3 regions of the Pseudomonas sp. AC355 genome follow, and region 3 is predicted to be linked to each of the others. Evidence: predicted binding sites of a transcription regulator. Region 3 holds the regulator's gene; each other region holds the start of a gene.
What was found. Region 3 encodes FliA, which starts transcription of late flagellar genes. Its sites were predicted from a motif close to CTAAAGTTTNNNNNNNNNNNGCCGNTAA; they were not measured.
Positions count from the first base shown of each region.

Region 1: ACZ0AI_RS01335 (flagellin) is a predicted target of FliA. The motif match lies at 9,645-9,672, and genes of this name have one in related genera.
Region 2: ACZ0AI_RS05540 (methyl-accepting chemotaxis protein) is a predicted target of FliA. The motif match lies at 4,998-5,025, and genes of this name have one in related genera.

Region 1 covers NZ_OZ409843.1:260,477-271,269, reverse strand. The annotation lists tRNA gene ACZ0AI_RS01380 (tRNA-Asn) at 1-57, shown strand, start outside; gene ACZ0AI_RS01375 (sigma-54-dependent transcriptional regulator) at 613-2,019, opposite strand; gene ACZ0AI_RS01370 (sensor histidine kinase) at 2,023-3,228, opposite strand; gene ACZ0AI_RS01365 (sigma-54 dependent transcriptional regulator) at 3,452-4,924, opposite strand; gene ACZ0AI_RS01360 (flagellar protein FliT) at 5,162-5,458, opposite strand; gene fliS (flagellar export chaperone FliS) at 5,485-5,865, opposite strand; gene fliS (flagellar export chaperone FliS) at 6,046-6,432, opposite strand; gene fliD (flagellar filament capping protein FliD) at 6,433-7,848, opposite strand; gene ACZ0AI_RS01340 (flagellar protein FlaG) at 7,918-8,280, opposite strand; gene ACZ0AI_RS01335 (flagellin) at 8,361-9,548, opposite strand; gene ACZ0AI_RS01330 (methyltransferase domain-containing protein) at 9,944-10,549, shown strand.
Region 2 covers NZ_OZ409843.1:1,162,412-1,173,204, reverse strand. The annotation lists gene ACZ0AI_RS05570 (PepSY domain-containing protein) at 37-351, shown strand; gene ACZ0AI_RS05565 (PepSY domain-containing protein) at 387-665, shown strand; gene ACZ0AI_RS05560 (response regulator transcription factor) at 667-1,335, shown strand; gene ACZ0AI_RS05555 (sensor histidine kinase) at 1,332-2,654, shown strand; gene ACZ0AI_RS05550 (NADPH-dependent FMN reductase) at 2,803-3,399, opposite strand; gene ACZ0AI_RS05545 (Na+/H+ antiporter family protein) at 3,639-4,961, shown strand; gene ACZ0AI_RS05540 (methyl-accepting chemotaxis protein) at 5,078-6,760, shown strand; gene ACZ0AI_RS05535 (AI-2E family transporter) at 6,854-7,918, shown strand; gene nuoN (NADH-quinone oxidoreductase subunit NuoN) at 8,187-9,686, opposite strand; gene nuoM (NADH-quinone oxidoreductase subunit M) at 9,692-10,793, opposite strand, start outside.
Region 3 covers NZ_OZ409843.1:748,533-759,325, reverse strand. The annotation lists gene motD (flagellar motor protein MotD) at 1-141, opposite strand, end outside; gene ACZ0AI_RS03650 (flagellar motor protein) at 144-884, opposite strand; gene ACZ0AI_RS03645 (protein-glutamate methylesterase/protein-glutamine glutaminase) at 884-2,011, opposite strand; gene ACZ0AI_RS03640 (chemotaxis protein CheA) at 2,054-4,267, opposite strand; gene ACZ0AI_RS03635 (protein phosphatase CheZ) at 4,279-5,067, opposite strand; gene ACZ0AI_RS03630 (chemotaxis response regulator CheY) at 5,087-5,461, opposite strand; gene fliA (RNA polymerase sigma factor FliA) at 5,615-6,358, opposite strand; gene fleN (flagellar synthesis regulator FleN) at 6,355-7,194, opposite strand; gene flhF (flagellar biosynthesis protein FlhF) at 7,282-8,589, opposite strand; gene flhA (flagellar biosynthesis protein FlhA) at 8,605-10,713, opposite strand.

The sequences.
Region 1 (10,793 bases), 490 kb from region 3:
TAGAGCAAATGACTGTTAATCATTGGGTCCCTGGTTCGAGTCCAGGTCGTGGAGCCAAATTCAAGAAACCCGGTCGATAGGCCGGGTTTTTTATTGCCTGCGGACTCTCACCAGGGACTGCGTCCCAGGTTATTCGCTACGCTCCCCCCTTCGGGGCCGCGCTAAAGCGCGTTCAGCTGCGCTGTCGAGTCCAGGTCGTGGAGCCAAACTCAAGAAACCCGGTCGATAGGCCAGGTTTTTTATTGCCTGCGGACTCTCACCAGGGACTGCGTCCCAGGTTATTCGCTGCGCTCACCCCTTCGGGGCCGCGCAGAAGCGCGTTCAGCTGCGCTGTCGCGTCCAGGTCGTGGAGCCAAATTCGAAAGCCTCGGTGAAAACCGGAGCTTTTTGTACCCGCTGGATTTCTCGATAACGGACTTCCAGGCATGCACAAACGTAGGGTGGGTTAGCGCCGCCGGCCCTGGTCATCTCAAGCACTACACTCTCGGCGCGGCGCGTAACCCACCAAACGATAGGCCACCATAGAGTCCAGGCTGGATCAAGGCAGGCTTTCAGAGCGCCTCCTGGGCATCACCTTGTGATGACCGCGTCACAGTGGCGCTTTACTCGCACTCAGCTTGCGTAAAGATAAGCCTCGACATCCATCCCGGCATCGCGCATCTGCGCCAGCTTGTAGCGCAAGGTACGAGGGCTGATGCCCAGCCTCTCGGCTGCCTCCTTGCGACGGCCTCGCTCGGCGCGCAAGGTGTCGATGATCACCTGGTACTCGCGGCGCCGCAGATCTTCTCCCAGCGCACCGTCCATCATTGCCGGTTCCGATAGCGGCACTGCAGCCATAGCAGACACCACAGCCAGTGGCTGCGCTGCTTGAGCCATAGGGGCAAAGCCAATCGGCGCAGTCAGGCAAAGGTCATGAGGCTCGATAACCCCACTCTGCTGGAGGATGACCGCACGCTGGATGGCATTGTCCAGCTCACGCACGTTGCCCGGCCAGGCATGGCTCGTCAGGCAGGCGATCGCTTGAGCGGAAAGGCGCAGCGGCGCGAGGTTCATCTTGCGTACGTATTTGTTCAGCAGACGTTCGGCCAGCGGCAGGATATCCGCCGGGCGTTCACGCAGGGGGCGCCAGGCCAGCGGGAAGACAGACAACCGATAGAATAGATCCTCACGGAAGCGCCCTGCCGCAACCTCCACCGCCAAATCACGGTTGCTGGTCGCCAGCACTCGAATATCCAGGCTGATCGGTTTACGCGCCCCGACCCGTTCGACCTCACGCTCCTGCAGCACACGCAATAGCTTGGCTTGCAGAGCGAGGGGCATTTCAGAAATCTCGTCGAGCAGAATGGTGCCGCCTTCGGCCAGCTCGAACTTGCCTGGCGCACTGGCTACAGCACCGGTGAATGCGCCTTTCTCATGCCCAAATAGCGTGGCCTCTAGCATGTTGTCCGGAATTGCCGCGCAGTTGATGGCAACGAACGGCCCAGTTGATCGCGGGGACTGCTGATGGAGGTAACGTGCCAGCACCTCTTTGCCGGTACCCGACTCGCCGGTGATCAGCACAGTGGAATCGCTGCGAGCCACCCGCGCAGCCAACTCCAATAACTGCAGGCTGGCCGGTTCTCGAGCGACTGGCCCGTCCTGCTCCAGCCCGCCAGCAAGGCCCAGGGCATGCCGTGCGACCAGTGCCAGCAGTACCTTGGGCTCGAACGGTTTGACCAGGTAATCGGCGGCGCCGCGACGCATCGCTTCGACCGCACGCTCCACGGCGCCAAAAGCAGTCATCAACAACACCGGCAATTGTGGCTGCCGCTGGCGAATCACCAACAGCAGTTGATGGCCATCCATACCCGGCATGTTGACATCACTGATCACCAGTCCGAATGGCTCTTCGGCGATGGCAATCAGCGCGGCTTCAGCACAGTCGACCGCACGATAGTCATGACCGCCCAACTCCAGAGTGTCCGCCAGGGCTTCGCGCAGCGCACGGTCATCTTCAACTAACAGGATTTTGGCAGCCATGGATCATTCCTGAATCAAGAGTGGTGGTGCGCTGATCAGCGGCAGAGTCAATCGGGCGCAGGTACCACGTCCCGGTCGCGAACGCAGCTGTAGCTCTCCCTGGTGAGCACGGGCAACCGCCTTGACCACCGCCAACCCAAGGCCGGTTCCGGTAGTTTTGGTCGTGAAGAAGGGTTCTCCCAAGCGTGCCAAAGTCGCGGCATCAATGCCTGAACCGTTGTCGCTGATGGACAAGCGCAAGGCATCACCACGAACATAAGCATGAACCTTCAGACGCCCGCCCCGGCCTGCTGCCTGAATGGCATTCTCGACCAAGTTAAGCAGCGTACCGACCAGAGTGTCGCGGTTACACAGCAGCTCGCCATCACGAGCATCACACTGCCAACGCACCTCTACCCCCTGCAACAACGACTCTCCAGAGCGCCTGAATGCATCGAAGAGCTGGCTGGGGGAAAGTCGATCCGACAGCGGCAGGTCGCCACGGGCAAACACCAGCATGTCGCGCACTTGGTGCTCCAACTCATGCAACCGCTCTTTCAACCGGCCGGCAAAGCGTTGCTGCTGTTCTACTGGCAATACCTGCTCAGTCAGGTGACTGGCATACAGGAGCGCAGCGGATAGCGGAGTGCGCACCTGATGCGCCAAGGAGGCGACCATGCGCCCCAAAGCACTCAAGCGTTCATGGCGGGAGAGCTGATCCTGCAGACGACGGGTTTCCGTCAGGTCGGTAAGAAGCACCAATTGCCCTGGCTCACCTTGCAGCGAACGCGTGGAAATCGATAGCCGACGGCCGTCCGTCAGCGAAATCTCGTGCCCGTCGTCCTGGCGCGGCGCAAAGCGCTGCGCAATTACTTCGCGCCACAACCGGCCAAGCAGCGGCTCACCAAGCATATCGCGAGCAACCGGATTGGCCTCACGCACGACACCCTGCCCATCGATCACCACCACGCCACCCGGCAGCAGATCCAACAGACTCTGCAGGCGGTGAGCAAGACGCTCCTTCTCATTCAGTTCCTGCACGCGTTGCTCGCTGACGTGGGCCAGTTGGCCAGTCAGTTCATTGACGCGGTTTTCCAGGAGGTCGTAAGAGCTACCGAGCCGGCTCGACATCTGCTCGAACAACGCCAGCGACTGCTCAAGACCCACACGCTCCGCCTGTGCGGGCGCTATAGACTCTATCTGGGCATGTAGATGCGGGCTTGGTTTCATTGCGCTCTCTCGCGTGGCGAGCCGTCATAGGACAGTCATTTGCCAAGGAGATAGCAATACTCATGCCTGAAAATAAAATCCTTTATTTTCAGAAAGATAGGGATTTTTTTAGGTCAGTAGCGTCAATTGAATGACTGACGAGCTGTACAGTCTTTCAATGCGGGGAACGTTGTCGGTGGGCTGTAGCAAATCGCCGCGCCCACCTCTCAAGTCGGCCAGTGGCTTACTCGTCCCCTGCCTCGTCCTCGCGCCGACTCATACCGTACTTGCGCATCTTCTCGACCAGGGTGGTGCGGCGAATACGCAGCCGCTCGGCAGCACGCGCCACGATCCCGCCTGCGTCATCCAGCGCCTGCTGGATAAGCCCCTGCTCCAGGCTGCCAAGATAGTCCTTCAGATCCAGCCCTTCGGCCGGCAGCATGGCAGGCGAGCCCATACCCGATGAAGCGGATGTCAGCACTGCACGCTCATCCAGCTCCTCGCGCAAGCTAGCGGCCAATTGCTCGTCCTCATCGTCCACATGACGAAATTTCTTTGGCAGTTCGCCCGCGCCGATCACCCCATAGGGATGCATGATCGCCATGCGTTCGACCAGGTTCGCCAACTCACGGACGTTACCAGCCCAGTCATGCCGGCAGAGCGACATGATCGCAGCCGAGTTGAAGCGAATGGAGCCACGCTTCTCGTGCTCCATCCGAGAGATGAGCTCGTTCATCAACAACGGAATATCTTCGATACGCTCGCGCAGCGGTGCCATCTCGATGGGGAACACGTTGAGGCGGTAATACAGATCCTCGCGGAAGCTGCCGCCCTCGATCATGTTCTCAAGATTCTTGTGCGTGGCTGCAATGATGCGCACATCGGCGTTCTGGGTCTTGTTGCTGCCTACTCGCTCAAACGTGCGTTCCTGCAGCACGCGCAGCAGCTTGACCTGCATCGGTAGCGGCATATCGCCGATTTCATCAAGAAACAGCGTACCGCCATTGGCCAGCTCGAAGCGCCCTGCACGCGTAGTGATGGCGCCGGTAAACGCCCCCTTCTCATGCCCGAACAGTTCACTTTCCAGCAACTCCGCAGGGATCGCACCGCAGTTAACAGGTACGAAGGGCGCTTCACGGCGTTTGGAGTGGTAATGCAAGTTGCGAGCGACCACTTCCTTGCCGGTGCCTGACTCGCCGAGGATCAACACACTGGCTTCAGTATCAGCGACCTGCTGCATCATCTGCCGCACGTGCTGGATGGCTCGACTGGTACCCACCAGACTGCGAAACAGATTTGGCTCACGCTGCCGACCGCGCTCACGGGCTTGGTCGTACATTTCGCGGTACACCTGGGCACGGTGTAGAGAATCGAGCAGCTTGTTGTAGCTGGGCGGCATCTCCAGCGTCGCGAGCACCCGGCGACGAAACTCTTCTGGCCAGTCACCGACGGCATGCTCGTCAATCATCAGCACGGGCAAAAACTCGTCCCAGGCAGCCAACTCCTTGAGCAGATCCAACGCCCCACCCTTGAGCCGAACCTCGCCGAGCAGCACGCTAAGAACACCTCTGCTGGACTCGACTTGATCCACTACGCCACGCCAGTCACTGCTGCCGAAAGCCAGATGATCTTCACCCAGGAAATTAAGAATCACCGACAAATCACGGCGCCGCTCGAGGTTGTCGTCAATTAGCAGAAGTTTAGTTTCACGCCACATAGTTGGTCTGGCCCAGAAAGAAAAAGCCAACTAACGCCTTTTAGCGCCAGCATTTGGCCAGCAGTAAAGTCAATTATTGGCGCTTAGTCAATTTAATGACGTGTTTTTTATCAAGCAGGGATCAAGCGAGGAATATCGAAGCATGTCCAAGAGAGCCTATGGACAGGAGGGTAACATCTTAAGGCGATTAGCGGACAAGGCGGAGCCCCGCCTTAGCCCATTACTTGATAGGGCATCTCAGCCAAAAAGCTGATAAACCTTGGCACCTTGCTGCGACTGATTCAACTGAATCAGCTCACCAGCCAGTCGCTGACGCTCGTTCTGGCAAGCGCTCACCAGATCCTTGTACAGATCCAATAGCTCCTGCATACGGGCACGTAAAGCGCCGTCATCATTCGCCGCGTCGACCATAGCGTCTTCGACAGCCTGGCGGCACTGCAGATCTAGCTCGCCGATGGCGGCCCAATCCTGAGTGGACAACGCCTGACGCATCGCGGTACCGGTGTTCTGCAAGCGCTGAACAGATGTATTCATGGGGATGCTCCTTTCACGCATGCCTGTCACTGGGCGATTGCGTCCCAACCGGTTTTCACATTACGCAGCAGACCGGCAACTTCATCAAGCGGCTCGACGCTATTCTTCAGGTTAGCCTCAAGCAGACGACGGGTCATGTAGTCGTACAGGTTATCCAGATTCTCGGCCAGTTCGCCACCCTGCTCCAGGTTCAAGCCGGCACGCAGACCACCGATGATGCCGATGGCCTTGCCTATCAGTTCGCCTTTCATTGCGAACTGCTCACGCTCCATTGCACCACGCGCCTGAGCCAAACGAGTCAAACCACCCTCCATCAACATCTGAATCAGACGATGCGGGCTAGCATCGACAGCCTGAGCCTGAGTGTTGACGTTTTGATACTGACGCATAGCGGCCATGGCGTTCATGCTGAATGTACTCCAGTGTACAGCGGGAATACTCAATGTATCGGCATGGCGGGCGTGAGCTTTAGCGGGGATTAATCATTATTACCGTCGAAATAATCGAGCGCGCATATTGCAGTCGACCACTTGGGCATAGATGCGGGCACACCCTTAGACAAGGCGTGATGGCTCGTCCTATAGCGGTCAGCTCGCCGTCGGCTCAACTTCTGGGCCAATCGCTTTCCAGGCATCACGAATCTGCGACAACAAAGCCTGCACTTCCTCGAGCCGGCGCGGAGTGTCATCCAGCGCCACACCCACCAGACGGCGATTGATATAGTCGTAGAGGTTATCCAGGTTCTGGGCCAGTTCGCCCCCGAGCTCCTTGTCCAAGCTGGACTGCAGTACAGCGATGATGGAGATGGTGGCGCTTACCGCCTCGCCACGCAAACCTGGATTGGCCTGCTGCTGCGCCAGCTGGGCAAGAGAGACACGCTCGATGGCACCATCCAGTAACAACTGCACTGCTTGGTAGGGAGTGACCTGCTGGCTGGTCTTGACGCTCTTGTAGGTATCGATAGGCGTATTCATTTATCTACTCTTCTTCACGACACCAGGGAGGTTGGAAAGGGCGCTCTCTAATTGACTACTGGTACCATTTAGCTGGCCCACCAGCGAGTCCATCGCATAGAACTGGGAGAGCAGACGCTGCTGCATCTTGTCGACGCGCAGGTTCAGATCATCAGTCTGCTTCTTGATATCGCTGCGAGTAGACTCAAGCGCCTGCATCCGCTGTGAGAGAATGCCACCTGTCTGACTGTAACCCGCAACTTGCCCATCGAGACGCTTCATCAAACCGGTATCACCCAAGAAGAACGAACCAACAGCATCGAAGTCCCCCTTCATGGCTGTATCGAGCTTGGTGTCATCAATTTTCAAGGTGCCGTTTTTCTGAGTGGTAATCCCCAAGTCCGCCAAGACCTTGAACGCACCGGTACCGGTTGGATTGACCAGCTCGTTGCGCACACCACTGAGCAGGTTGCGAATCGTCGAGTCGCCGACAAGCCCGCCAACTAGAGGTGTCCCGTCTTCCCCCACCTTGGTAACCCGGGTCAAATCATTGGTCGTGGTGATCAGCTTGTTGTAGGCGTCCACGAACTTTTTGATGCCCGCCTTGACGCCCGCGCCGTCCTCACCGACCTTGAGCGTCAAGGGTTTGTCATCGGTCTTGCCGACCAGCTCAAAAGAGACATCAGCTATAGCGCCCTTGACCGAGTTGGTCGGGCTGCTCAAAGCCAGGCCGTCCACAGAGAACTGAGCATTGGTCGCTTGGACGATGTAGCCCGCGCCCTGAGTATCGGCGGGATCAAGCTTAGTCCGACCATCAACGCTAAGCGCGGCGAGGTCACCGCTTCCGGACACGATGACATCCTTGCCATTTCCCGTTTCGTTGCCGCTGAACACAAGTCGAGACTTGCCAGTGGCAGGGTCGTTGATGGTGCTGACGCTTACACCCTTGCCCTTGAGCGCAGTATTGAGCTGATCACGGATGCTATTCAGATCGGAGCCAGCAGCGATTGTCACATCGACCGCAGTCCCGCTCTCACCGATCTTGACACTCAGAGTCTGCTCGTCATCGCCACTCTTGAACGTGGCGCCCAAAGCCTGGGTTGCGACCTTGCTGGCCGTGGCCAAGCTTTTGACCTCAATCTCATAGGAACCAGGCGAAGCCGTCTTGCCGGCGGTAGCCGTCAGGGCGCTGGTATTGGACGAGGTAGCAGTACGTTTCTCGAACAGGGTCGCGCTATTGAGATCTTTGAGCGCGGTCTGGAATTCGCCCAGCGCGCTGTTGAGCTGACCCAGTCCGGACAGCTTGGTGGTGGTCGAGCTCGAGAGGCGGGCGAGCTGTGCTTCCTTAGGCGCTTTTTCGGCATTTACCATGGCGGTTACTAGCTCGCCGATGGGTAGCCCCGAGTTGATGCCAGTCGTAATACCGCTAACAGCCATAATTCCCCCTCGTCACCATATTGGCGCTCGTCCATTCACCCCATTCGGGCATTCAAGAAGCGAGCCATTTCAGGCTTCGGCCTTGAACAATAAGCTACGAACCTCTTCAAGGTTCTCGGCCAGTCGAAGGGCCTCCTCAGATGGCAACTGGCGAATAACCTCGCCAGAAGCACCGTCGGTCACTTTGACCACAACCCGACCGCTAGAGTCATCGACGCTGAAATTCAAATCACGACGAATGTTTTGCACGAAACTCTGGATCGACGTGACGGCCTCGTCCACCTGCTCGTACATCCGACCAGTATCTTCAACGGCCGCAGCACTCGACGACTGCTCATCGGCTTTTCCAGCCGAAGTCGCGCTAACCGCTGGCGCAGATAATCCAGCTGGCTTGGCCAAGACTGGAGACAAACTATTTATTGCGATGTCCATTTCTTTTACCTCGCAAGGCAAAACGGGGAGAAGCGCTATGCACTTCCCCCCGGAGTTTAAAGCAGCCTAGCCGATTTGGCTTACTGCAGGAGGCTGAGCACCGCCTGCGGCAGCTGGTTGGCCTGAGACAGGATCGCAGTACCGGCCTGTTGCAGGATCTGATTCTTGGTCAGGTTCGCAGTTTCTGCCGCGAAGTCCGTATCCTGAATCCGACCACGTGCAGCCGAAACGTTCTCTGCGATGTTCTGCAGGTTACCGATGGTGTTCTCGAAGCGGTTCTGCACAGCACCGAGTTCAGCTCGCTGCGAGTCGATCGCTTGGATCGCCTGGTCGATTACGATGACCGCCTTCTGCGAACCTTGAACATCGGTGATATCGATGTCGTCTACCAGGTTACCGGTGGTGACCTCAGCGATGCTGATATCAGTTCCAGTAGCACTCTTGGCTGCGGAAACTGTAGCGCCCGAAGCGAAAGAGAAGGCCTGGATATTGCCGTCGACTGAACCTGACCCGGCAGCAGAAACCAGTTCGATATCACCAGAGTCATTTACGAAAGCACCCACACCGATGTTGGCGTCGTTGATAACTGTCGCCAGTGCTTGTACCTGCTGAGCAGCTGTCGCGCCACTTGCAAAGGTAGTGCTGAAGGTTCTCTCTTCGCCACCAACCATGGTCACCTTGATGGCCATCGCACCGGAGGCTGCCGCAGTGCTGCCTGCCACAGAGGCGGCAGTGATCGAACCAGAGCTGAAAGTACCTTTCAGCGACTCGGTGCTCATCTCGTCGATCTTGACGCTGATGGTTTCGTTCGCCGCACTACCTACCTGGAAGGTGGTGGTCTCGAAAGAGCCATCCAGCAACTTCTTGCCACCAAAGGTGGTGGTGTTGGAGATACGGTTCAGCTCTTTCTTCAGTTCATTAACTTCAGAGTTCAGTGCCTTGCGCTCTTCGGTGCTGTTCGAGCCGTTGGCCGATTGCAGCGACAGGTCACGCATACGCTGCAGAATACTGGTCGACTGCTGCAGGGCGCCTTCAGCGGTTTGCGCCATGGAGATGCCGTCGTTGGAGTTCTTCACCGCAACGTTCAGACCATTGATCTGACTGCTCAGACGGTTGGATATCTGCAGGCCGGCAGCATCGTCTTTGGCGCTGTTGATTTTCGAGCCAGTCGACAGGCGCTGCAAAGAGGTGTTGAGCGCGTTGGACGAAGTATTCAGATTGCGCTGAGTGTTGAGGGACGCAATGTTGGTATTGACTGTCAAAGCCATGATGGATGTCCTCCGTAGTGACCTAGCTTGTTTGCCTGAGCTTGCGAATCGGGCCCTGCATTTCTCAGGCAGCCATTGAGTTCGCGTTCGTATTGCTTATCGGCCTGAGGGATCGGAGCTTTAGGGCCAGGCCAAAATTTTTTTCCCAGTGACACTCAGACCGCCAAAAATCACGCTGTCCCAAGACGTCGTTAAACTTATCGACCCACGCGAAAATTTCTTGAGCCTCAGCCATTCGAGCCGTGAGCGAGACCGCTGGCAAAGTCGGAGTCCTTGCGCCGAAACCGCGATTACACTTGGCGACAGCTTAATGATGCACCTATGATCTGCCCGATCCGTCATCGCCAACAGCCCGGCGGCGACCGAAACTCTGCGCTCAATTCTTTAGGGATAACATGGCAATCTACTCAGAATTCATGGCCGAGCTGAAAGATCAATTTAAGGATTTCGGCTATACATGGACAAAATCCAAAGAGATGTCGTGCGATTGGATACTTGAGCGACTGCCCGCGGGCACCGGCGTCGACGTTGGCGGGACAAGCTATTTGGTGAAAAAAGCTCAGGAAATGGGCCGTGACATTACCTATTACGACTATTTCCCACCTTCTGACCTAGCAATAGGAAAGCATATCACTGCCGACATGAGTGAATTTGCGGAGCACTTCCTACCGAAGAGTCTAGACTTCATCACCACACGCCATACGCTTGAGCATTCATTAAACCCGCTGTTCCAGCTCTGGCAGTACAACAGGACACTCAAGGACGATGGGGTGCTATTGGTAATAGTGCCGCAGCACAGTACAAAGTGGGTATGGTTCTACTCCCACTTCAACTGCCTCCCGCTGGAAAACTGGTTGATGCTTTTCCATCGGGCGGGCTTTTCGATTAAACGGGCGACAGCGGGCTCGTGGTGGTCAGAGAACCCGGAGTATATTGAATACCGCTTCATGCTAGAGGTAGAAAGTCGTAGGCTCAGACTCGACAATCCACCTGAAAAATGATGAGGGATGCAGATAGCTGTCGCAAACACCACTCAGATAAGGCTGTACGGACACCGCACAGAAAAACTGAGCCGCACCCACGGATGGGCATATTTGTGCTGGAGTAACGTGCCCCATAGGCCAGTACACGATCAAAGGGACGTAGTGGGCGGTCGCTGTGCTAGATAAGCGGCGGTGCGAACGGGTGCGAAAAGCGTACTGCCATGCGCCTTAATGAGGATCAAAGGTCGCGATCCATTCAGGC
Region 2 (10,793 bases), 410 kb from region 3:
TGAACACCGTCGAAACAGATCACCAAGGAGTTAACCGTGAAGAAATTGACTGCATTGTTCGCCGCTGCCGCTGCCGCCCTGACCGCCACCGCCGGTATCGCCCAGGCCCGTGACCTGGGCCCGGACGAGGCGCTGAAGTTGCGTGACGCCGGTACCATCCAGTCCTTCGAAAAACTCAATGAGGCTGCCCGTGCCGCACATCCGGGCGGTAAACTGGAGGACACCGAACTCGAGGAAGAATATGGTCGCTACCTCTATCAGGTAGAAGTACGTGACGCCCAGAACCGCAAATGGGATGTCGAACTCGATGCGACCAATGGCACCATCCTCAAGAACCATCAGGATGATTGATGAAAGGCAACCCGGTTTTACGCTTCATTTCCATCATGCTGCTGGTGACGCTGACCTGCGCCGCCAGCGCGCGTGACCTCGATCAGGACGAGGCGCGGGATCTGCGCTTGAGTGGCGTGATCCTGCCTCTCGACCAGTTGATGCGTGAGGCGCTGCAGCGTTATCCCGGCGCGACTCTGCTCGAGGCCGAGCTGGAGGAGGAGGACGATGTCTTCGTTTACGAAGTGGAACTGCTGACCCGCGAGGGCGTGGTTCGCGAGTTGGAACTGGACGCCCACGACGGGCGGATTCTGAAGGATGAGGTAGACGACTGACATGCGCCTGTTGCTGGTGGAAGACCACGTTCCTCTTGCTGATGAGTTGATCGCCTCGCTGACCCGCCAGGGTTACGCGGTGGACTGGCTGGCCGATGGCCGCGATGCCGTGTACCAAGGCGCCAGCGAGCCCTATGACCTGATCATTCTCGACCTCGGTTTGCCCGGCAAACCGGGGCTCGAGGTGTTGCAGGAATGGCGTAAGGGTGGCCTCGCTACCCCGGTGCTGGTGCTCACCGCCCGCGGCTCGTGGGCGGAGCGTATCGAAGGGCTGAAGGTCGGTGCCGACGATTACCTGACCAAACCGTTTCACCCTGAAGAGCTGCAGTTGCGCATCCAGGCGCTGCTACGTCGTGCCCGCGGTTTGGCCAATCAGCCGCAACTGCAAGCTGCCGGCTTGCATCTGGATGAAGGCCGGCAATGCGTCAGCCGTGGCGAGCAGGAGATCGAGCTGACCGCTGCAGAGTTTCGTCTGCTGCGCTACTTCATGATGCACGCCGGGCAGATTCTCTCCAAAAGCCACCTGGCCGAACACCTCTACGATGGTGAAACCGAGCGTGACTCCAACGTCATCGAGGTTCACGTCAATCACCTGCGCCGCAAGCTCGGCCGCGAAGTGATCGAAACCCGTCGTGGCCAGGGCTACCGGTTCTGCGGTAGCGCAGCTTGAGGTCGATTCAGCGACGTCTGAGTCTCGGCCTGATCAGCGTACTGTTGATCATAGGCCTGCTACTGGCACAGACCTGCCTGTGGCTATTCGACAACAGCCTGCGCCGCTACATGCAGTCGGGGCTCGAGGAGGAGGCTCAATCGTTACTGATTGCCCTGGTACGCGGCCCTTCCGGTATCCAGCTGGATGAATCGCGGCTCAGTGCAGCCTTTCAGCGACCATACTCCGGGCTTTATTTCCGTATCGACTTTGCCGACAAGAGCTGGCGTTCACGCTCATTGTGGGACAGCGAACTGCAGCCCTCGGATATCGATGGCCTGCAGCCCGAGCTACAGGACGGGCCACAGGGACAATTGCTGGTCGCCTACCGCGGCGAGTACCGACGCTTTGGTCAACAACTGACCATCTCCGTGGCACGCGATTACACGCCTGTTCTGGAAAGTTTTCGGCGCGTACAGCGCATCGGCCTTGGCCTGGGCCTGGGTAGCCTGGCGCTGATTCTGTTATTGCAACGCATCGCCGTCAGCCGAGCTCTGCGCCCACTGGAGCAGACCCGGGTGCAGATCGCCCAGCTGCAGCAAGGCCAGCGTTCGGAACTGGATGAGCGGGTACCCGAGGAACTCGAGCCCCTGGTCGAGCAGATCAACCATCTGCTCGCCCACACCGAAGACACCCTGAAACGCTCGCGCAACGCCCTCGGCAACCTCGGCCATGCCCTGAAAACGCCGCTGGCGGTATTGGTCAATCTGGCCTCGCGGGACGAACTGCGTGCTCATCCAGAGCTGCGCGACAACCTGATCGAACACCTGCAGCAGATCGAACAGCGTATCGCCCGCGAATTGGGCCGTGCCCGGTTGGCCGGCGAAGCCTTGCCCGGTGCGCATTTCGATTGCAAGGAAGAGTTGCCGGGACTGTTCGCCACCCTGGGCATGATCCACGACAGCGGCCTGGAGTTGAGTTGGCAGACGTCGCCGCCGGATTTGCGCCTGCCACGCGACCGCGAGGATTTACTGGAGCTGCTCGGCAACCTGCTGGATAACGCCTGCAAGTGGGCGGACAGCCAGGTGCGCCTGCAGATCGTACAGACGGGCGATGCTTATGTGCTGAGTGTCGATGACGATGGCCCAGGGATCGAAAGCGAGCGCCGCGAGGATGTGCTGAGCCGGGGCATTCGCCTGGATGAGCAGACCGCTGGGCATGGTTTGGGCTTGGGCATCGTGCGCGATATCGTCGACGCCTGGGGCGGCACGATATCGCTGCATGACAGTGATCTGGACGGCCTCTGCGTCAGGATCGAGCTGCCGCTGCGCGGCCGTTGATCTGTAGCCTGCTACTGAGCGCCGTAACGAGAGTTTCCCCGGATTTCGCTTCACTCTACCCAGGCTACAGGGCCGCGGATCGCTGCTAACGTTTTGATCCCCGTCTTGCCGGAGGCATCCATACAGTCGATGAATGCCTCGCTGTTGCTTACATGCCGTTGGTGAACGCCGGATCGCTCAGGTCGATATTGGCGCGAACCGGCTTCAGCGCTTCACCGTACTGAGCAAGGATGTCCAGGGTGTAGTCGATACGCGCGCGAATGCGGCTGTCGTCTTCGCTGGCCGGCTGCTCGTCATTGAGCACCTTGGTCACCTGGCGGATGATCAGGTGCTCCGGTAGGTAGTTCACGCGGCAGTTCTTGTAGCTCGAGCTGCGCAGCTCGGCGATCGGGCTACCGCCGCCAATACCCGACGATACACCCACCAGCAGACCCGGCTTGTGGGCCAGCTCGGCCTTGCTGGCATAGATGAAGAAATTCTTGATCGCCGGCCCGGCCATGCCGTTCCACTCGGGGGCGATCACCACCACCGCATCGGCACTTTTCAGGCGCTGGCTGTAATCCGGCCACGTGCCTTTGTCTTCGGCAGGCCACAGGGGCAGGGGGCCGGTGCCCAGATCGATGACCTGGCTCAGCTCAGCGCTGGTCTTGCCCAGGGCAATCAGACGCTGACGTAGAAAATGGGCGACTTTTGCGGATTGGCTATCAGGGCGGCTTGAACCTGAGACCAGAACGATATCGAGCATGTGGATCCTCCATGGGTAAAAGGCGTGAGGCTAACGCCCGCTATCGCAAGCGCAAAGGACGTTTGTGCTATTTGCTTAGAACCGTTCTTGAGTAGGCCGTGTGAATCTGACCGTAACGCCTGCGCCGATTTTTGACACCTAGGTCAGCTTCCGGCAGAGTGCGACGCTTTTTGTGGCCTGCCGCCCCTGGCGGCCACCCCAATGGGCCGTGGCTTGCGCGGCGATTCCAGGAGCCATTCATGAACGCAGTTATCGCCGCCGTCGGCATCATGCTGATTCTCAGCCTTTGTCGGGTGCATGTGGTGGTGGCGCTGATCGTTGGTGCGCTGGCTGGCGGGATGATCGGCGGCCTGGGCATCGAAGGCTCGCTGGCGGCGTTCAACAAGGGCTTGGGTGGTGGTGCCACCGTGGCGCTTTCCTATGCCTTGCTCGGTGCCTTCGCCGTGGCCATTGCCAAATCCGGGCTGGCCCATGCCCTGGCCGACAAGGCGCTGGTGCTGGTCGGCCGTCAGGATGCACGCGGTGGCGGTGGCGGTTCGCTGAAGTGGATGCTGGTGGGGCTACTGCTGGTGGTAGCGATCTCCTCGCAGAATATCCTGCCGATCCACATCGCCTTCATCCCCTTGCTGGTACCGCCGCTGCTTTACGTCATCACTCGGTTGCAGATTGATCGGCGGCTGATCGCCTGCGTGATCACCTTCGGACTGGTTACGCCTTATATGTTTCTGCCAGTAGGCTTTGGCAGTATTTTTCTCAACGAGATTCTGATGGCCAACGTAGCTCGCAGCGGCGCGGATGTCAGTGGCGTGAACGTCAGCCATGCCATGCTGATTCCCGCCTTGGGGATGTTCACAGGCCTGCTGCTGGCACTGTACAGCTATCGCGGCAAGCGCCATTACGACCTGGCGATGGTCGAACGCACAGAGCGTGTAGGCGTTGCCTACAGCGCACGCAGCCTGCTGGTGGCTGGCGTTGCGGTGGTTGTCGCCTTCGCCGCTCAGTTGTGGCTCGACTCCATGATCATCGGTGCACTGCTCGGTTTTGTGGTGTTCTCCGCCTCGGGAATCGTGCGGTGGAAGGAAACCGATGACCTGTTCACTGAAGGCATGAAGATGATGGCGATGATTGGTTTCATCATGATCGCTGCTTCGGGCTTCGCCGAGGTCATGCGCGAGACCGGCGAAGTCAAGGGGCTGGTCGATGCCAGTGCCCAGTGGATTGGCGACAGCAAGGGGCTGGGTGTGCTGGTGATGCTGCTGGTCGGCCTGTTGGTGACCATGGGTATCGGTTCTTCATTCTCCACGGTGCCCATCATCGCAGCGATCTTCGTGCCGCTGTGCATGGCGCTGGGCTTCAGCCCACTGGCCACCGTCGCCATAGTCGGGACTGCGGGGGCTCTGGGCGATGCCGGGTCGCCTGCTTCTGACTCGACCCTGGGGCCTACCTCCGGCTTGAACGTGGACGGCCAGCACAACCATATTTGGGACACCGTGGTGCCCACCTTCCTGCACTACAACCTGCCATTGATGGTGTTTGGCTGGGTGGCTGCGATGGTGCTGTAGCACGACAGGCGCAGTTTCCGCGTGGCTGCTCGCGAACTTAAGGTTTGCCGGCGCCTGCCGATGACGTGAGTAGAAGCCTTTCCCGTTGGCTTCGCCTGGCCACAAGGAAAATAACAATGCGCCTGACCTTGAAGTCCAAAGTCGTGCTGTTGGCACTGGTTCCCGTTCTGCTGTTCGCCCTGGTGCTCAGTGGCGCTGCCGCCAAAGTGCTATATGGCCTGGCTGAGGAGGAAGTCGCCGAGACCCGCGAGCGCCTGCTGGATGAAAAGCGCAACGAACTGCAGAACTACAGTTCGATTGCCCTCGGTGCCGTACAGAGCCTCTATGAAGCTGCTCCCAACGGCGACCTGGCCAGCCGCGCGCAAGCTATCGCTATCCTGTCGAAGATCAAATACGGCAAGGACGGCTATTTCTTCGGTCACGACTCCAACGTCGTCAGGTTGTTTCGCAGCGACAGCCCAGTGGATGTCGGCAAGAGCCTCACTGACCGGCGGGACGTCAATGGTGTCTACGTCAACCGTGAGTTGGTGCGTGTCGCCAAGGACAACAGTTACTACGTCAATTATTCCTCACCGCTGCCTAGCAACGAATCGATCCAGGTGCCCAAACTCGCCTACAGCTATTACTTGCCGAAATGGGATATGGCGCTCGGCACGGCGATCAATCTGGACGGCGTTGAGGCGCAGATCGCTGCTGTGCGTGAGGGTATTGATCAGCGAGTGAGCACCATCATCACCAGTATCCTGGTGATCGCTGTGGTGCTGCTGGTGGTCTTCGGGGTGGTCGGCGCGATTCTCGCCAACACCTTCCTGCGTCCGCTGCAGCAGATCAAGGCCAATCTCGACGATATCGCGGCCGGGGACGGGGATTTGACTCGTCGCCTGCCGGTAACCAGCCGTGATGAGCTGGGTGAGTTGGCCGGTTCGTTCAACCGTTTCGTCGACAAGGTGCACGGCCTGGTACGGCAGATCGCCGACATGACCGGACAACTGACCGAATTGGTCGGTCAGGTTGCCGCCCAGGCGCAGCGCTCCGAGCAGGCCATGGAGCGCCAGCGTCATGAGACGGATCAGGTAGCCACGGCGATCAACGAGATGTCCGCTGCGGCTCACGAAGTGGCGAAGAGTGCCCAAGGGGCTGCGGAAGCTGCCCAGCAGACTGATCGCGAAGGTCAGGCGGCCAAACAGGTGGTCGACGGCAGCATTGCCCGCATTCATTCCTTGGTTGGCGACATTCGCGGTAGCGGCACGTCACTCGATAACCTGCAAAAGGACGTTCACTCCATCGTCAGCGTGCTCGACGTGATCCGCTCGATCGCCGAGCAGACCAACCTGCTGGCCCTCAACGCGGCCATCGAGGCAGCACGTGCCGGCGAGGCTGGCCGTGGTTTCGCCGTGGTTGCCGATGAGGTGCGAGCGCTGGCCAGCCGCACCCAGCAAAGTACCCAGGAGATTCAGGGCATGATCGACCGCCTGCAGAGCGGCACCCGGGATGCGGTTAATGCCATGCGCCAGTCCAGCGATGCCGGCGACATCACCAGTGAACAGGCCAACAAAGCGGGTGCCTCGCTTGATGCCATCGCCGGGCTGATCGGTACCATCAATGCCATGAACGCGCAGATCGCCAGCGCCGCCGAGGAGCAGACCGCAGTCGCCGAAGAGATCAACCGCAGCGTGCATCAGATCGCCGGCGCGGTGGACAGTGTCGCCGACGAAACCCGCCAGGGCGCGCAGACGGCACGCAGCCTGGCGCAGCTGGGGCAGGGCCTGGAGCAACTGGTACGTCAGTTCAGAATCTGAGCCTTGCGGGCAGGGATGCCCTTCTGGAGAAGTTTCTCGCACTTTGTCCGGACCACAGCAGACTAACGGGCATACCCCTTCTGTGATCCGACCATGCCCACTACCTCCCTCGAAAAGAAAACCTTCATCCTGCTGCTCGTCCTCGTGACGATCGCCTTCATCTGGATCCTGCTGCCGTTCTACGGCGCGGTGTTCTGGGCGGTGGCGCTGGCGGTGGTGTTCGCCCCCTTGCAACGGCGTATGGCCCGGCGCATTGGCGGGCGCGGCAACCTGTCGGCTTTGCTGACGTTGGTTATTTGCCTGTTAGTGGCGATTTTGCCGGTGATCTTCATCACCTCGGCGATGGTGGCGGAGGGCACCAGCATCTATCAGCGTATCGAGTCGGGCGAGCTGGATGTCGGTGCCTACGTTACCAGCACCAAGGAAATGCTTCCTGCGTTTCTGCAGCAGCAGATCGACCGCATCGGCATGGGCAACCTGGACGGCCTGCGTGAGCAGATATCCAGCGGCGCCGCAGCCGGCAGCCAGTACCTGGCTACCAAGGTGTTCTCCATTGGCCAGGGCACCATTCAATTCGTGATCAGCTTCTTCATCATGCTGTATCTGCTGTTTTTCCTGCTGCGTGATGGCCAGGAGCTGGTGCGTGATATCCGTATGGCAGTTCCGCTGGGCGACAACACCAAGCGCCGCTTGCAGATCAAATTCACTCGGGTGGTTCGCGCGACGGTCAAAGGCAATATCGTGGTAGCAGCGGTACAGGGTGCACTGGGCGGTTTGATCTTTTGGGTGCTGGGCATTCCCAGCCCACTGCTGTGGGGTGTATTGATGGCCTTCCTGTCGCTACTGCCTGCTGCAGGCGCCGGCATCGTCTGGGCTCCTGTTGCCATTTACCTGTTCCTCAGCGGCAGCATCTGGCAGGCCGTGGTACTGACCCTGTTCGGCGTGCTGGTAATCGGCCTGGTGGATAACATCCTGCGACCGATCCTGGTCGGCAAGGACACTCGCTTGCCCGATTACCTGATTTTGATCTCTACCCTGGGCGGCATGGCGCTGTTCGGCCTCAACGGCTTTGTTCTCGGCCCGCTGATCGCCGCATTGTTCGTGGCTAGCTGGAACCTGTTCAGCGCCGGCAAGAAGACGGTCAGATTGCCTGAATAAGAGCTGACACAAACCAAAACGGCTGCCCTTTGGGCAGCCGTTTTTTGTTGTCACGCAGAGCCATCGGATCATGGGTAGCCTGGGTAGAACGAAGCGAAACCCGGGAGCGGTAGCCCCGCGAGTGAGCGTACTCGTCTTCAAACCCATCCTGCGCATCGCTTCGCTCAGCGGCAGGCTACGTGATGGCTTGTCTGCGGCTGCCCGGCCCGCTTTCGATGCTGGATGAAAAATGGCTGCCCAGTGGCAGCCATTTTTCGTTGCGTTGCGGTCAGAGCGCGGCGCCGAGACCGGCCTGTTGCACCAGCTCCAGCAGTGGTTGCGGGTAAACGCCGAGGATGAAGGCCAGAATGGTTACCAGGATCAGCATGATCCCACCGGCACGCTGGCCCCAGTTGAACTGGGCATCATGGCGATGCAGATTGGGCTCGGCCAGGAATAGCGTGACCATCACCCGCAGGTAGTAGAACACCGCGATGGCACTGCCCAGAATCATCGCACCGATCAGCCACCAGAGCTGCGCCTGGACGCCTGCGGCAATCACGTAGAATTTGCCGATGAAACCTGCGGTGAGCGGAATACCAGCCAGCGACAGCATCATCACCGTGAGTACCGCCGTCAGGTATGGACGGCGCCAGAACAGACCGCGGTACTCGTACAGCGCGTCAGCATCACGGCCGTTGTAAGGCGTGGACATTAGAGTGATCACACCGAACGCGCCAAGGCTGGTGAGCACGTAGGTGGCCATGTACACGCCAATGGCTTCCACGGCCAGGCCCTTGCTGGCAATCAGCGCCACCAGCAGATAACCGAAGTGGGCGATGGACGAATAACCGAGCAGACGCTTGAGGTTGTTCTGTACCAGAGCCAGCAGGTTGCCGAACAGGATCGAGGCGATGGCGATGACCGTCAGCAGATCGTTCAGCCAACCACCGGCGGTGGCCGGGGAGAGCTGATAGAGGCGCAGCAGCACCGCGAACACCGCAACCTTGCTGGCCGTGGCCAGGAACGCAGCCACAGGAGCTGGAGCACCTTCGTAGACGTCTGGCGTCCACAGATGGAACGGCACCATGGACAGTTTGAACGCCAGGCCGATGAGCATCATGCCGATGCCGATCTGTACCAGTTGGCTTCCGCTGGCACCGGCCAGGCTGGCACCGATTTCTGCGAAGCTCAGGCTGCCGGCGTCGGCATACAGCAACGCCATGCCGAACAGCAGGAAGGCACTGCCGGCTGCCGACAGCACCATGTACTTGATACCAGCTTCCAGGGAGCGCTTGTTGAAGTAGGCGTAGGCGATCATCCCGTAGGTCGGTACCGAGAGCAGTTCCAAGCCGATGAACAGGCCCGCCAGGTGCTCGGTGCTGACCAGCACCAGGCCGCCGGCAGCGGAGAGCAGCAGCAGGAGATACATTTCCTCGCGGTTGCGCGGGTAGCCCTTGGTCTTGCCATCGTCGACCGTCGCTTCGCCCAGGTAGGCGTGGGTCAGGGTCACGCAAGCCAGTGTCGCGATCAGCACCAGGGCCATGTAGTAGCAGGCGAAGGTGTCGATCTGCATCAGCGGCGTGACCTGCAGCGGGGTGACGCCGATGGCTGGCAGCAGTGACAGCAGCGCCGCGTTGAGGCCGATCACCGAGAGCACGAAGGTCATTGCATGACTGCGTTTCCAGGCGATGGCCAGCATCACCACGACCACGGTGGCGCAGGTGACCAGGAGCGGGAGCAGGGCGATCAGGTGTTGGGTGGTGAATTCCACAGCGTGATGTTCCATAACGTCTACTGGCCCGAAGCGAGTTGATTGAGGGCGCCGCTGAACCACTGCTGCACGCCTTGCATGCTGGCGGCGGAAGTGTCGAGCACCGGCTGCGGGTAAACGCCGAGCAGAATCAGCAGCACGGCCAGGCACAGCACCATGCTCAGTTCACGAAATTGCAGACCTGGCAGTGGGCTGTCGTTCTTCACCGGACCAAAATGCGCACGATGGATCATGATCAGCGAGTACACCGAGCCCAGTACCAGGCCGGTCGCCGCGATCACGGTAATCCACGGAGCGGTCGGGAAGCTGCCGATCAGGATCAGGAACTCGCCAACGAAGTTGCCGGTGCCCGGCAGACCCAGTGCGGCGGCGGCGAAGAACAGGCTCAATGCCGGCAGCCAGGACATACGTGCCCAAATGCCGCCCATCTCGCACATGTCACGGGTGTGCAGGCGCTCGTAGAGCTGGCCACAGAGGATGAACAGCGCAGCAGCCGAAAGACCATGCGCCATCATCTGCACCACGGCGCCCTGCAGGGCGATCTGGCTGCCGGAATAGATGGCGATCAACACGAAACCCATATGCGACACGCTGGAGTAGGCCACCAGGCGCTTGATGTCGGTCTGCGCGAAAGACAGCAACGCGCCGTAGATGATCGCGAACACACCCAGGCCCATGGCGATGGGCGCGAACTCCACCGACGCATTGGGGAACAGCGGGAGTGCGAAGCGCAGCAGGCCGTAGGCCGCAGTTTTCAGCAGGATACCGGCCAGATCCACGGAGCCGGCGGTCGGCGCCTGGGCGTGAGCGTCCGGCAGCCAGGAGTGGAAGGGCACCACCGGGAACTTCACCGCAAAAGCGATGAAGAAACCGAGCATCAGCAGGTACTCGGTGCCTTCCGACAGCTGGGTTTTGAGCAGATCCGCATAGTTGAAGGTGAACACGCCGGTCTGGTTGAAGTGCACGAACACCAGGCCGAGGATCGCCACCAGCATCACCAGACCGCTGGCCTGGGTGAAGATGAAGAACTTGGTGGCCGCAGTGATGCGGCTCTTGCCAGGGCTGCCGCTATGACCCCAGAGCGCGATGAGGAAATACATCGGCACCAGCATCATTTCCCAG
Region 3 (10,793 bases):
GATCTTGTACTTGCCCTCGTTGATCGAGGAAATCGAGTACATCACCACGAAGAAGGCGAACAGCAGCGTGATGAAGTCCGCGTAGGACACCAGCCAGCGCTCGTGATTCTCATGCTCTTCGTGACGACGTCGGCGAGCCATGGTCAGCTCATGAAGCCTTGCAGCTTCAACTCGATGGAGCGCGGATTTTCACCCTCTCCGATGGACAGGATGCCTTCGAGCAACATCTCCCGATAAGCCGACTGGCGCATGGCCACGGACTTGAGCTTGGCGCCAATCGGCAACAGCAGCAGGTTGGCGATGGCCACACCGTAGATGGTGGCGACGAAAGCGACGGCGATCCCGCCACCGAGCAGGCTCGGATCGGCCAGGTTGCCCATCACGTGGATCAGCCCCATGACCGCACCGATGATGCCGATGGTCGGCGCGTAGCCGCCCATGCACTCGAAGAACTTGGCAGCCTGTATGTCGCGGCTTTCCTGTGTGTAGAGGTCAACCTCGAGAATACTACGGATGGCTTCCGGCTCGGCGCCATCGACCAGCAGTTGCAGGCCCTTGCGTGCGTAGGGATCGGCTTCGCCGTCAGCTACAGCCTCGAGGCCGAGCAAACCTTCCTTGCGCGCGGTCATGCTCCAGTTCACTACCCGATCGATGCCACCGGACAGATCGATCTGCGGTGGAAAGAAAATCCAGCGCAGGATGCTCATGGCGCGCTTGAATACGGTGACCGGTGTTTGCAGCAAGGCCGCTCCCAGCGTGCCGCCGATCACGATCAGCGCCGCCGGGCCGTTGAGCAGTGCCGAGACATGACCGCCTTCCAGGTAATTGCCGCCAAGAATGGCGACGAATGCCAGGATGACACCGATCAGGCTCAGTACATCCATCAGAGGCAGGCCTCGACCAGATGCCGGCCGATGTCATCCAACGGGTACACCGCGTCCGCCAGATTCGCCTTCACGATCGCCATGGGCATGCCATAGATCACGCAACTGGCTTCGTCCTGCGCCCATACCTGGCTGCCACCCTGTTTGAGCAAGCGAGCGCCTTCACGACCATCGGCGCCCATGCCGGTGAGCACCACGGCCAGCACCTTGTCGTTGTAGGACTTGGACGCCGAGCCAAAGGTGATATCCACACAAGGCTTGTAATTCAGGCGCTCGTCACCGGGCAGGATGCGGATGGTGCCGCGCCCGTCGATCATCATCTGCTTGCCGCCTGGTGCCAGAATGGCCAGCCCGGGGCGCAGGATATCGCCGTCTTCGGCTTCCTTGACGTTGATCTTGCAGAGTTTGTCCAGACGCTCGGCAAAGGCCTTGGTGAAGGCTGCGGGCATGTGCTGGATCAATACGATTGGCGTCGGGAAATTCGCTGGCAACTGGGTCAGAACCCGCTGCAGGGCAACCGGGCCACCCGTCGAGGTACCGATCGCTACCAGCTTGTAAGCCTTGCGCTTGGGCGCGGAGCTAGCGGCGGACGAATGACGCTCGGCCGGCGGATGGCTGACGCTTGGTTGTGGCCGCGCGGCAGGTGCAGGTGTGCTCGAAGTGCTGGCAGGTCGGCTCAGGCTACCGCCGGCAGGCGGCGTCAGGGACGCCGCGCCGATCCCCCGGCGGTTGCTGCGCGAAATGCTGTGCACCTTCTCGCACAACAGTTGCTTGACCTTCTCCGGGTTGCGCGAGATGTCCTCGAAGTTCTTCGGCAGGAAATCCACCGCCCCGGCATCCAGCGCATCCAGGGTGACCCGAGCGCCTTCGTGGGTGAGCGAGGAGAACATCAATACCGGTGTCGGACAGCGCTGCATGATGCTGCGCACGGCCGTAATGCCGTCCATTAACGGCATCTCGTAGTCCATGGTGATCACGTCCGGCTTGAGTGCCAGCGCCTGATCGATGGCCTCACGTCCGTTGGTGGCCGTGCCGACCACGGTGATGTTGGGATCGGACGAGAGGATCTCCGAGACCCTGCGGCGGAAGAAGCCGGAGTCGTCGACCACCAGTACCTTGACAACCATAAACACTCCTAAGCAGCACGGCAGAGGCCGTGCTGCGGACAATCAGATACGCCGTGCGTAGCGCTTGAGCATGCTTGGCACGTCGAGAATCAGGGCGATGCGCCCGTCACCGGTGATGGTCGCACCCGACATGCCAGGCGTGCCTTGCAGCATCTTGCCCAACGGCTTGATCACCACCTCTTCCTGGCCGACCAGTTGATCGACGACGAAGCCGATACGCTGATTGCCGACGGTGAGAATCACCACATGGCCTTCGCCTTGCTCTTCGTGGGCAGCCTTACTGACCAGCCAGCGCTTGAGATAGAACAGCGGCAATGCCTTGTCGCGCACGATCACCACTTCCTGGCCGTCGACCACGTTGGTGCGCGACAGGTCGAGGTGGAAGATCTCGTTGACGTTGACCAGCGGGAAGGCAAACGCCTGGTTGCCGAGCATCACCATCAGCGTCGGCATGATTGCCAGGGTCAGGGGCACCTTGATGACGATCTTCGAGCCCTGGCCTTTCTGCGAGAACACGTTGACCGTGCCGTTGAGCTGGGAAATCTTGGTCTTCACCACGTCCATGCCGACGCCACGGCCGGACACGTCGGAAATCTCGGTCTTGGTCGAGAAGCCGGGTGCGAAGATCAGGTTGTAGCATTCCAGATCGGTCAGGCGGTCGGCCGCGTCCTTGTCCAGCAAACCCTTTTCTACGGCTTTGCTGCGCAACACGTCGGCGTCCATGCCCTTGCCATCATCGGTGATCATCAGCAGGATGTGATCGCCTTCCTGCTCGGCAGACAGCACCACGCGACCGGTACGCGACTTTCCGGCAGCCTCGCGCTCTTCCGGGCTTTCCACGCCGTGGTCAACCGCGTTGCGCACCAGGTGAACCAATGGATCGGCGAGGGCTTCGACGAGGTTCTTGTCGAGATCCGTCTCTTCACCAACCAGTTCCAGGTTGATCTCTTTTTTCAGTTGCCGAGCCAGGTCACGAACCAAGCGCGGGAAACGCCCGAAGACCTTCTTGATCGGCTGCATGCGGGTCTTCATGACCGAGGTCTGCAGATCGGCGGTCACAACATCGAGGTTAGACACAGCCTTGGACATGGCCTCGTCGCCGCTGTTGAGCCCCAGGCGCACCAGGCGGTTACGCACCAGCACCAGCTCGCCGACCATGTTCATGATTTCGTCCAGACGCGCGGTATCGACCCGCACGGTGGTTTCCGCTTCATTCGCTGGAGCAGGAGCTGGAGCAGCGGCCGGCGCTACGGCAGCGGCTTTAGCAGGCTCGACCTTGGTCGCCGGTGCTGGTACAGCCTTGGCTGCTACCGGCACAGCGGGTTTGGCTACAGGTTTCGGCGCCGCAGCTGGGGCAACAGCAGCGATCGCCGCTGGTTCGACAAACTTACCTTTGCCGTGCAGCTGATCGAGCAGCGACTCGAACTCGTCATCGGTGATTTCATCGCTCTGCGCCGCAGAGCTGGCGGACGCAGCAGGAGCCGTCGGTGCCGGCGCCTCTACCGCAGCAGCGACGAATTGGCCTTTGCCATGTAACTGATCGAGCAGAGCCTCGAATTCGTCATCGGTGATGTCGTCGCCATTGGCGCTGCTCGAGACACTGGCCGGTACAGGCGCGGCCGTTTCGGCAGCGGCTGTCGCCGAAGCCGCGAACTGACCTTTGCCATGCAACTGATCGAGCAGCGACTCGAATTCATCGTCGCTGATTTCGTCGTCCGAAGCGCTCGCTTGCGGTTGTGGTTCGTCGTCCAGAGCATCGAGGAGCTGTGCGAACTCACTGTCGGTGATGTCCGCCTCTGCTTGGGCGGCCTGGGCTACTGATTCAACAGGCATAGCTGCAGCAACCGCAACAGACCCTGCGGCAGGAGCAGGCTCAGCGAGTCGTGCCAGCGCTGCCAGCAGCTCGGGAGAAGCCGGCGTCGGCGTAACACGCTCGCGTACTTCGGTGAACATGCCATTGACGGCATCCAGCGCTTCGAGCACTACGTCCATCAACTCGGAGTCGACGCGACGCTCACCCTTACGCAGGATGTCGAACACGTTCTCGGCAATATGGCAGCATTCCACCAACTCATTGAGCTGCAGGAAGCCTGCCCCGCCTTTTACCGTGTGAAATCCCCGAAAAATCGCGTTGAGCAGATTCATATCGTCCGGGCGGCTTTCCAGCTCCACCAACTGCTCGGACAACAGCTCGAGAATCTCGCCGGCCTCTACCAGGAAATCCTGGAGGATTTCTTCATCGGCGCCGAAGCTCATATGACGTGCTCCTAAAATCCCAGGCTGGACAGCAAATCGTCGACGTCGTCCTGGTTCGATGCGACGTCATCACGCTTATCGGCATGAATCTGTGGACCTTCACCATGGGACGTATTTTTTTGTTTGTTCTGCTCTACACGTAATTCATTGTGATCGTGATCGATGCCGGCGAAACGGTCGACCTGGCTGGCCATCAGCATCAGTTTCAGCAGATTGCTCTCTACCTCGGTCACCAACTGGGTGACGCGTTTGATCACCTGCCCGGTCAGATCCTGATAGTCCTGCGCCAGCAAAATGTCGTTGAGGTGCCCGGACAGTTTGCTGTTGTCACGCTGGCTGCGCGCCAAAAACAGCTCGATGCGTTTGGCCAACTCACGGAAAGCCTCAGCGCCCATTTCACGGCGCATGAAACGCCCCCAATCTTCGCTCAGAGCATCGGCTTCGCTGCTCAAATCATTGACCAGTGGTGCACTCTGCTCGACCAGATCCATGGTGCGATTGGCCGCACGCTCGGTCATGGTCACGACGTAGTTGAGCCGCTCCGTCGCGTCAGATATCTGTGAGACTTCATTGGCGTGGGGCACCCGAGGGTCAAGCTGAAAATTGACGATGGCGTTGTGCAGCTCACGCGTGAGCTTGCCGACTTCGTGGTAAAGACCACGGTCGCGTGCCTTGTTCAGTTCATTGATCAGCTGTACCGCTTCGCCAAAGTTGCCTTGTTCGAGGCTGCTTACCAGTTGGCGGGCATTGCTTTTCAGAGTCGACTCGAGGTCGGCCTCTTGAGAATCTTCGTGTTCCATAACAACCTCGCGGCAGACATCAGCCGTTGACCCGCTCGAAGATTTTTTCGATCTTTTCCTTGAGCACCTGGGCGGTGAATGGCTTGACCACGTAGCCGTTCACACCAGCCTGAGCGGCCTCGATGATCTGATCACGCTTGGCTTCTGCCGTTACCATCAACACTGGCATTTGCTTCAAGCGTTCATCCGCACGCACCGCGCGCAGCAGATCGATTCCGCTCATGCCCGGCATGTTCCAGTCGGTCACTAGGAAGTCAAAACTGCCGCTTTGCAGCATCGGCAAGGCCGTGACGCCATCGTCGGCTTCCGCCGTATTGGTAAAGCCCAAATCACGCAAAAGATTCTTGATGATCCGGCGCATCGTCGAGAAATCATCGACGATGAGGATTTTCATGTTCTTGTCCAAGTCGACCTCCGTACAGTCCTAAAACGCCATCAGCATTCTGAAGCGCTTATAAATCGTGAAACCGGCCTGGCGGAACGCCGCAAAACTATTGCGCCCGGCTTTGCTGCGTTCACTGTGTTTTTCCAGCGCCCTGCTAATTCCTTATGCGCGCCATTCCACTAACCGTGCGCGTAAACGCGCGGCACACTGACTGTGTAATTGGCTGACCCGCGACTCACTAACCCCCAGTACCTCGCCGATTTCCTTGAGATTCAACTCCTCGTCGTAATACAGCGATAACACCAACCGCTCACGCTCCGGCAGATTGCTGATAGCGTCGGCCAGCGCTGCCTGGAAACGATTGTCTTCCAGTTCATGCGAAGGCCCTTGCAGCAAGGAGCTTGTGTCTTCCTGCAGCCCACCGCTTTCGCCTTCTTGCAACAGATCGTCGAAACTGAACAGGCGGCTACCCAACGTGTCGCCAAGAATGCCGTAGTAATCTTCGAGACTCAATTGGAGTTCGGCAGCAACCTCCTGATCTTTAGCGTCTCTTCCCGTTCTCGCTTCAATTTTTCGGATTGCGTCGCTGACCATCCGGCTGTTGCGGTGCACCGAACGCGGCGCCCAATCACCCTTGCGCACCTCATCAAGCATCGAACCCCGGATACGGATACCCGCGAACGTCTCGAAACTGGCGCCCTTACCGGCGTCGTATTTACGCGATGCCTCAAGCAGGCCAATCATGCCGGCCTGAATAAGGTCGTCCACCTGCACATTGGCAGGCAGACGCGCCAACAGGTGGTAGGCGATGCGTTTGACCAATGGCGCGTAACGCTCAATCAACTGATGCTGTGAATCTCGTGCTGTTGCCTTGCTGTACATACGGAGTCCAGAGGCTGTCGTCATACAGCCGTGTCTGCAGTCGGTTGTTGCACCAGGCGTTCAACGAAAAATTCCAGGTGGCCTCGCGGGTTGGCCGGCAATGGCCACGCATCAACCTTCTGGGCAATCGCCTTGAACGCCAGCGCGCACTTCGAACGAGGGAACGCCTCATATACCGCACGCTGTTTCTGTACGGCCTTGCGTACCGATTCGTCATAAGGCACTGCGCCCACGTACTGCAGCGCAACATCCAGAAAACGGTCGGTCACCTTGGTCAGCTTAGCAAACAGATTACGGCCCTCTTGCGGGCTATGCGCCATATTGGCAAGCACCCGAAAACGGTTCATGCCGTGGTCACGATTGAGGAGCTTGATCAGCGCGTAAGCGTCGGTGATCGAGGTCGGCTCGTCACATACCACCACCAGCACTTCCTGCGCAGCACGTACGAAGCTCACCACCGAGTCGCCGATGCCCGCGGCGGTGTCCACGATCAGTACATCGAGGTTGTCGCTGATATCACTGAAAGCCTGGATCAGACCGGCATGCTGCATGGGCGTAAGCTGCACCATGCTCTGAGTACCGGAGGCCGCCGGCACGACACGAATGCCACCCGGACCCTGCAGGACAACATCGCGAAGCTCGCACTGGCCGTCGATGACGTCAGCCAGGGTGCGCTTGGCCGTCAGGCCGAGCAATACATCGACGTTGGCCAGCCCCAGGTCAGCATCCATGAGCATGACGCGCCGACCGAGATCCGCCAGCGCCAACGACAAATTCACCGACACATTGGTCTTGCCAACGCCGCCCTTGCCGCCGGTCACCGCGATCACCTGTACGGGATGCATACCCATGTTATCTATACACCTTGTCTAACTTCGCTTTAGAGCCACATGGCCATTGTGCGCTGCTGGAACGACCACAGCCAGCGCTTCGCCACACCTGCATGATCATCCTGCGCGTCGTGCCGGGTCTTGGTACAACCCGGCAAACATATCGGCCATCGTATCCTCACTCGGTTCATCCGGAGCCTGCAGGCCTACAGCACGGCTGACCAACTGATGGCTGCGCGGCACATGTACATCGTCCGGAATTCGCGGGCCGTCTGCCAGATAGGCTACCGGTAGACGGTGGCTAATAGCCAGACCCAATACCTCTCCCATGCTGGTTGCCTCATCCAGTTTACTCAGAATGCAGCCGGCCAGCCCACAGCGCTTGTAACTGTGATACGCCGCCTTGAGAACTTGCGCCTGGCTGGTTGCAGCCAGCACCAGATAATTGCGGGCGTTGATGCCTCGGCTTGCCAGGGTCTCCAGTTGCATACGCAGCGCTGGGTCGTTGGCTGGCAGGCCAGCAGTATCGATGAGAACCACTCGCTTGCGCACCAACGGCGCCAGCGCCTGAGTCAATGACTGACCTGGATCAACGTGGGTCACGGAAACGCCAAGGATACGGCCCAGCGTTTTGAGCTGCTCCTGAGCACCGATGCGGTAGCTGTCCATACTCACCAGCGCGATATTCGCAGCGCCGTACTTGAGTACGTAGCGTGCCGCGAGCTTGGCCAGGGTGGTGGTCTTGCCCATGCCAGCCGGGCCGACCAGGGCGATCACACCGCCCTCCTCCATCGGCTCTTGCTTAGGCGTCTGAATTGAGTGTGCCAGGTGCGCCAGCACCATACGCCAGGCCTGGCGTTGATCGCTCAGCGAGGCAACGCGCTCAAGCAGTGTGCGTGCCAGGTCAGCCGGCAAACCCATGCGCTGCAGGCGGCGCCACAGGGCGGCCTGCTGTGGGCGGCGGCTCTGCATCTGCCCCCAGGCCATGGAACCCATCTGCATTTCGATCAGCTCACGCAAGCCATGCAATTCGGAGCGCATGGATTCCAGGGCAGACTGGTCGACCGAAGCCGAGGCCGGCTTCTTCTGCTGACGCTCGAGTACGGCGTCCAGGCTGTCGGCTGGTGCCACGCTCGGCGCTTCGGCGAACAGCTGACGATCCTTACCGGCATCGAGCTGCGCACGGGTGCTCAGCTCGGCCTGAGCGGAGGCGATGCGCGACTGCGTCTTGCGCAGCTCGGCCTCCAGGGCCGGATTCGGTTGCCGCGCCGGAGCGGGTTGAACCTGATAATCGAGTGCGGCCGTCAACTCCACGCCACCTGCCACGCGGCGGTTACCGATGATGGTCGCATCAGCGCCCAGCTCATCACGAACCAGCTTCATGGCTTGGCGCATATCGGCGGCAAAAAAGCGTTTGACCTGCATGGCCCGTACCCTCGATTAGTTCTGCCCCACCGTCGCAACGATGGTGACCTGCTTGTTGTCCGGAATTTCCTGGTACGCCAGAACATGCATGCTCGGGACGGCCAACCGGGCGAAACGCGAGAGCATTCCCCGAACCGGCCCGGCCGCCAGCAGAATCACCGGCTTGCCAAGCATCTCCTGACGCTGCGCTGCTTCCACCAGGGAACGTTGCAGCTTCTCGGCCATGCCAGGCTCCAGGAGGATGCCATCCTCGGAGCCTTGACCGGCCTTCTGAAGACTATTTAGCAATATCTGTTCCAACCTTGGTTCAAGGGTGATCACAGGCAGCTCCGGCTCTAGTCCCACGATGTTTTGCACGATTGCGCGAGCCAGCGAGACGCGTACTGCGGCAACCATGGCGGCGGGATCTTGACTCCGTGGCGCGACGTTAGCGATGGCTTCGGCGATGGTACGGATGTCGCGCACCGGCACCTGCTCCTGCAGCAGTGCTTGCAGCACCTTGAGCAGGGTCGACAGCGAGATCAGGCCAGGAACCAGCTCTTCTGCCAGTTTTGGCGAGCTTTTCGCCAACAATTGCATCAATTGCTGGACTTCTTCGTGGCCTAGCAGCTCGTGGGCATGCTTGTGCAGAATCTGATTGAGGTGGGTGGCGACTACGGTACTGGCGTCCACCACGGTGTAACCAAGGGACTGCGCCTGATCGCGCTGGCCTGGATCGATCCACACAGCTTCCAGACCGAACGCCGGATCTTTGGCGGCCACGCCGTTGAGGGTGCCAAACACCTGGCCCGGGTTGATCGCCAGCTCGCGATCCGGATACACCTCGGCCTCGGCGACGCTGACCCCCATCAAGGTCAGGCGATAAGCGTTAGGCTGCAGATCCAGGTTGTCGCGAATGTGCACGGACGGCATCAGGAAGCCCATCTCCTGAGAGAGCTTCTTGCGTACGCCCTTGATCCGCGCCAGCAGCTGCCCGCCCTGGTTGCGGTCGACCAGCGGAATCAGCCGGTAACCGACTTCCAGGCCGACCATGTCGACCGGCATCACGTCATCCCAGCCCAGTTCCTTGACTTCCTGAGCGCGCTGAGCGGGAAGTAGCTCCTGCTGACGCTGTACTTCCTGGACTTCGACTTCCTTGGTCTTGCGCTGCTTGTTGGCGATCCAGTAGGCAGCGCCAGCGGCGACCAGACCCAAGCTGATGAAGGACATGTGCGGCATGCCGGGCACCAGGCCCATGGCGATCATGATCGCCGCCGACACAGCCAGCGCGCGTGGCGAAGCGAACATCTGACGATTGACCTGGGCGCCCATGTCTTCGGAGCTGGAAACCCGGGTCACCATGATCGCTGCGGCGGTCGACAGCAGCAGCGACGGGATCTGCGCCACCAGGCCGTCACCGATGGTCAGCAGGGTGTAGATGCGGCCAGCATCGCCGAAGCTCAGGCCGTGCTGCAGCATGCCGATGGCAATGCCACCGATCAGGTTGATGAATAGAATCAGCAAGCCGGCGACGGCGTCACCGCGTACGAACTTGCTGGCACCGTCCATGGAGCCGTAGAAATCGGCCTCCTGAGCGACCTCGGTACGGCGCTTCTTGGCTTCGACTTGGTCGATGAGGCCGGCATTGAGGTCGGCGTCGATAGCCATTTGCTTACCGGGCATGGCGTCCAGGGTGAAACGTGCGCTCACTTCGGAGATACGCCCGGCACCCTTGGTGACCACCACGAAGTTGATGATCATGAGGATCGCGAACACTACGATACCGACCACGTAGTTGCCGCCGATCACCACTTCGCCGAAGGCCTGAATCACCTTACCAGCGGCGTCGTGACCATCCTGCCCGTTCAGTAGCACCACCCGTGTGGAGGCAACGTTGAGCGCCAGGCGAAGCAGGGTCGCGGCCAAAAGGATGGTCGGGAACACCGCGAAATCCAACGGCCGCAGGGCGTAGATCGCCACCAGCAGCACGACGATCGACAGCGCGATGCTGAAGGTGAACAACACGTCGAGCAGGAATGGCGGGATCGGCAACATGACCATGGCAAGCATGATCAGCAGCATCAACGGAATACCAAGATTGCCGTCGCGCAACCCGGACAGGTTGCTGCGAACGTTGCCAATCATTTGTGCGCGATCTACTGCCACGTGGTTACCCCGGATTATTCAATCTTTTGACGCCTAAACGCCCTTGCTGCCGGTGTTTG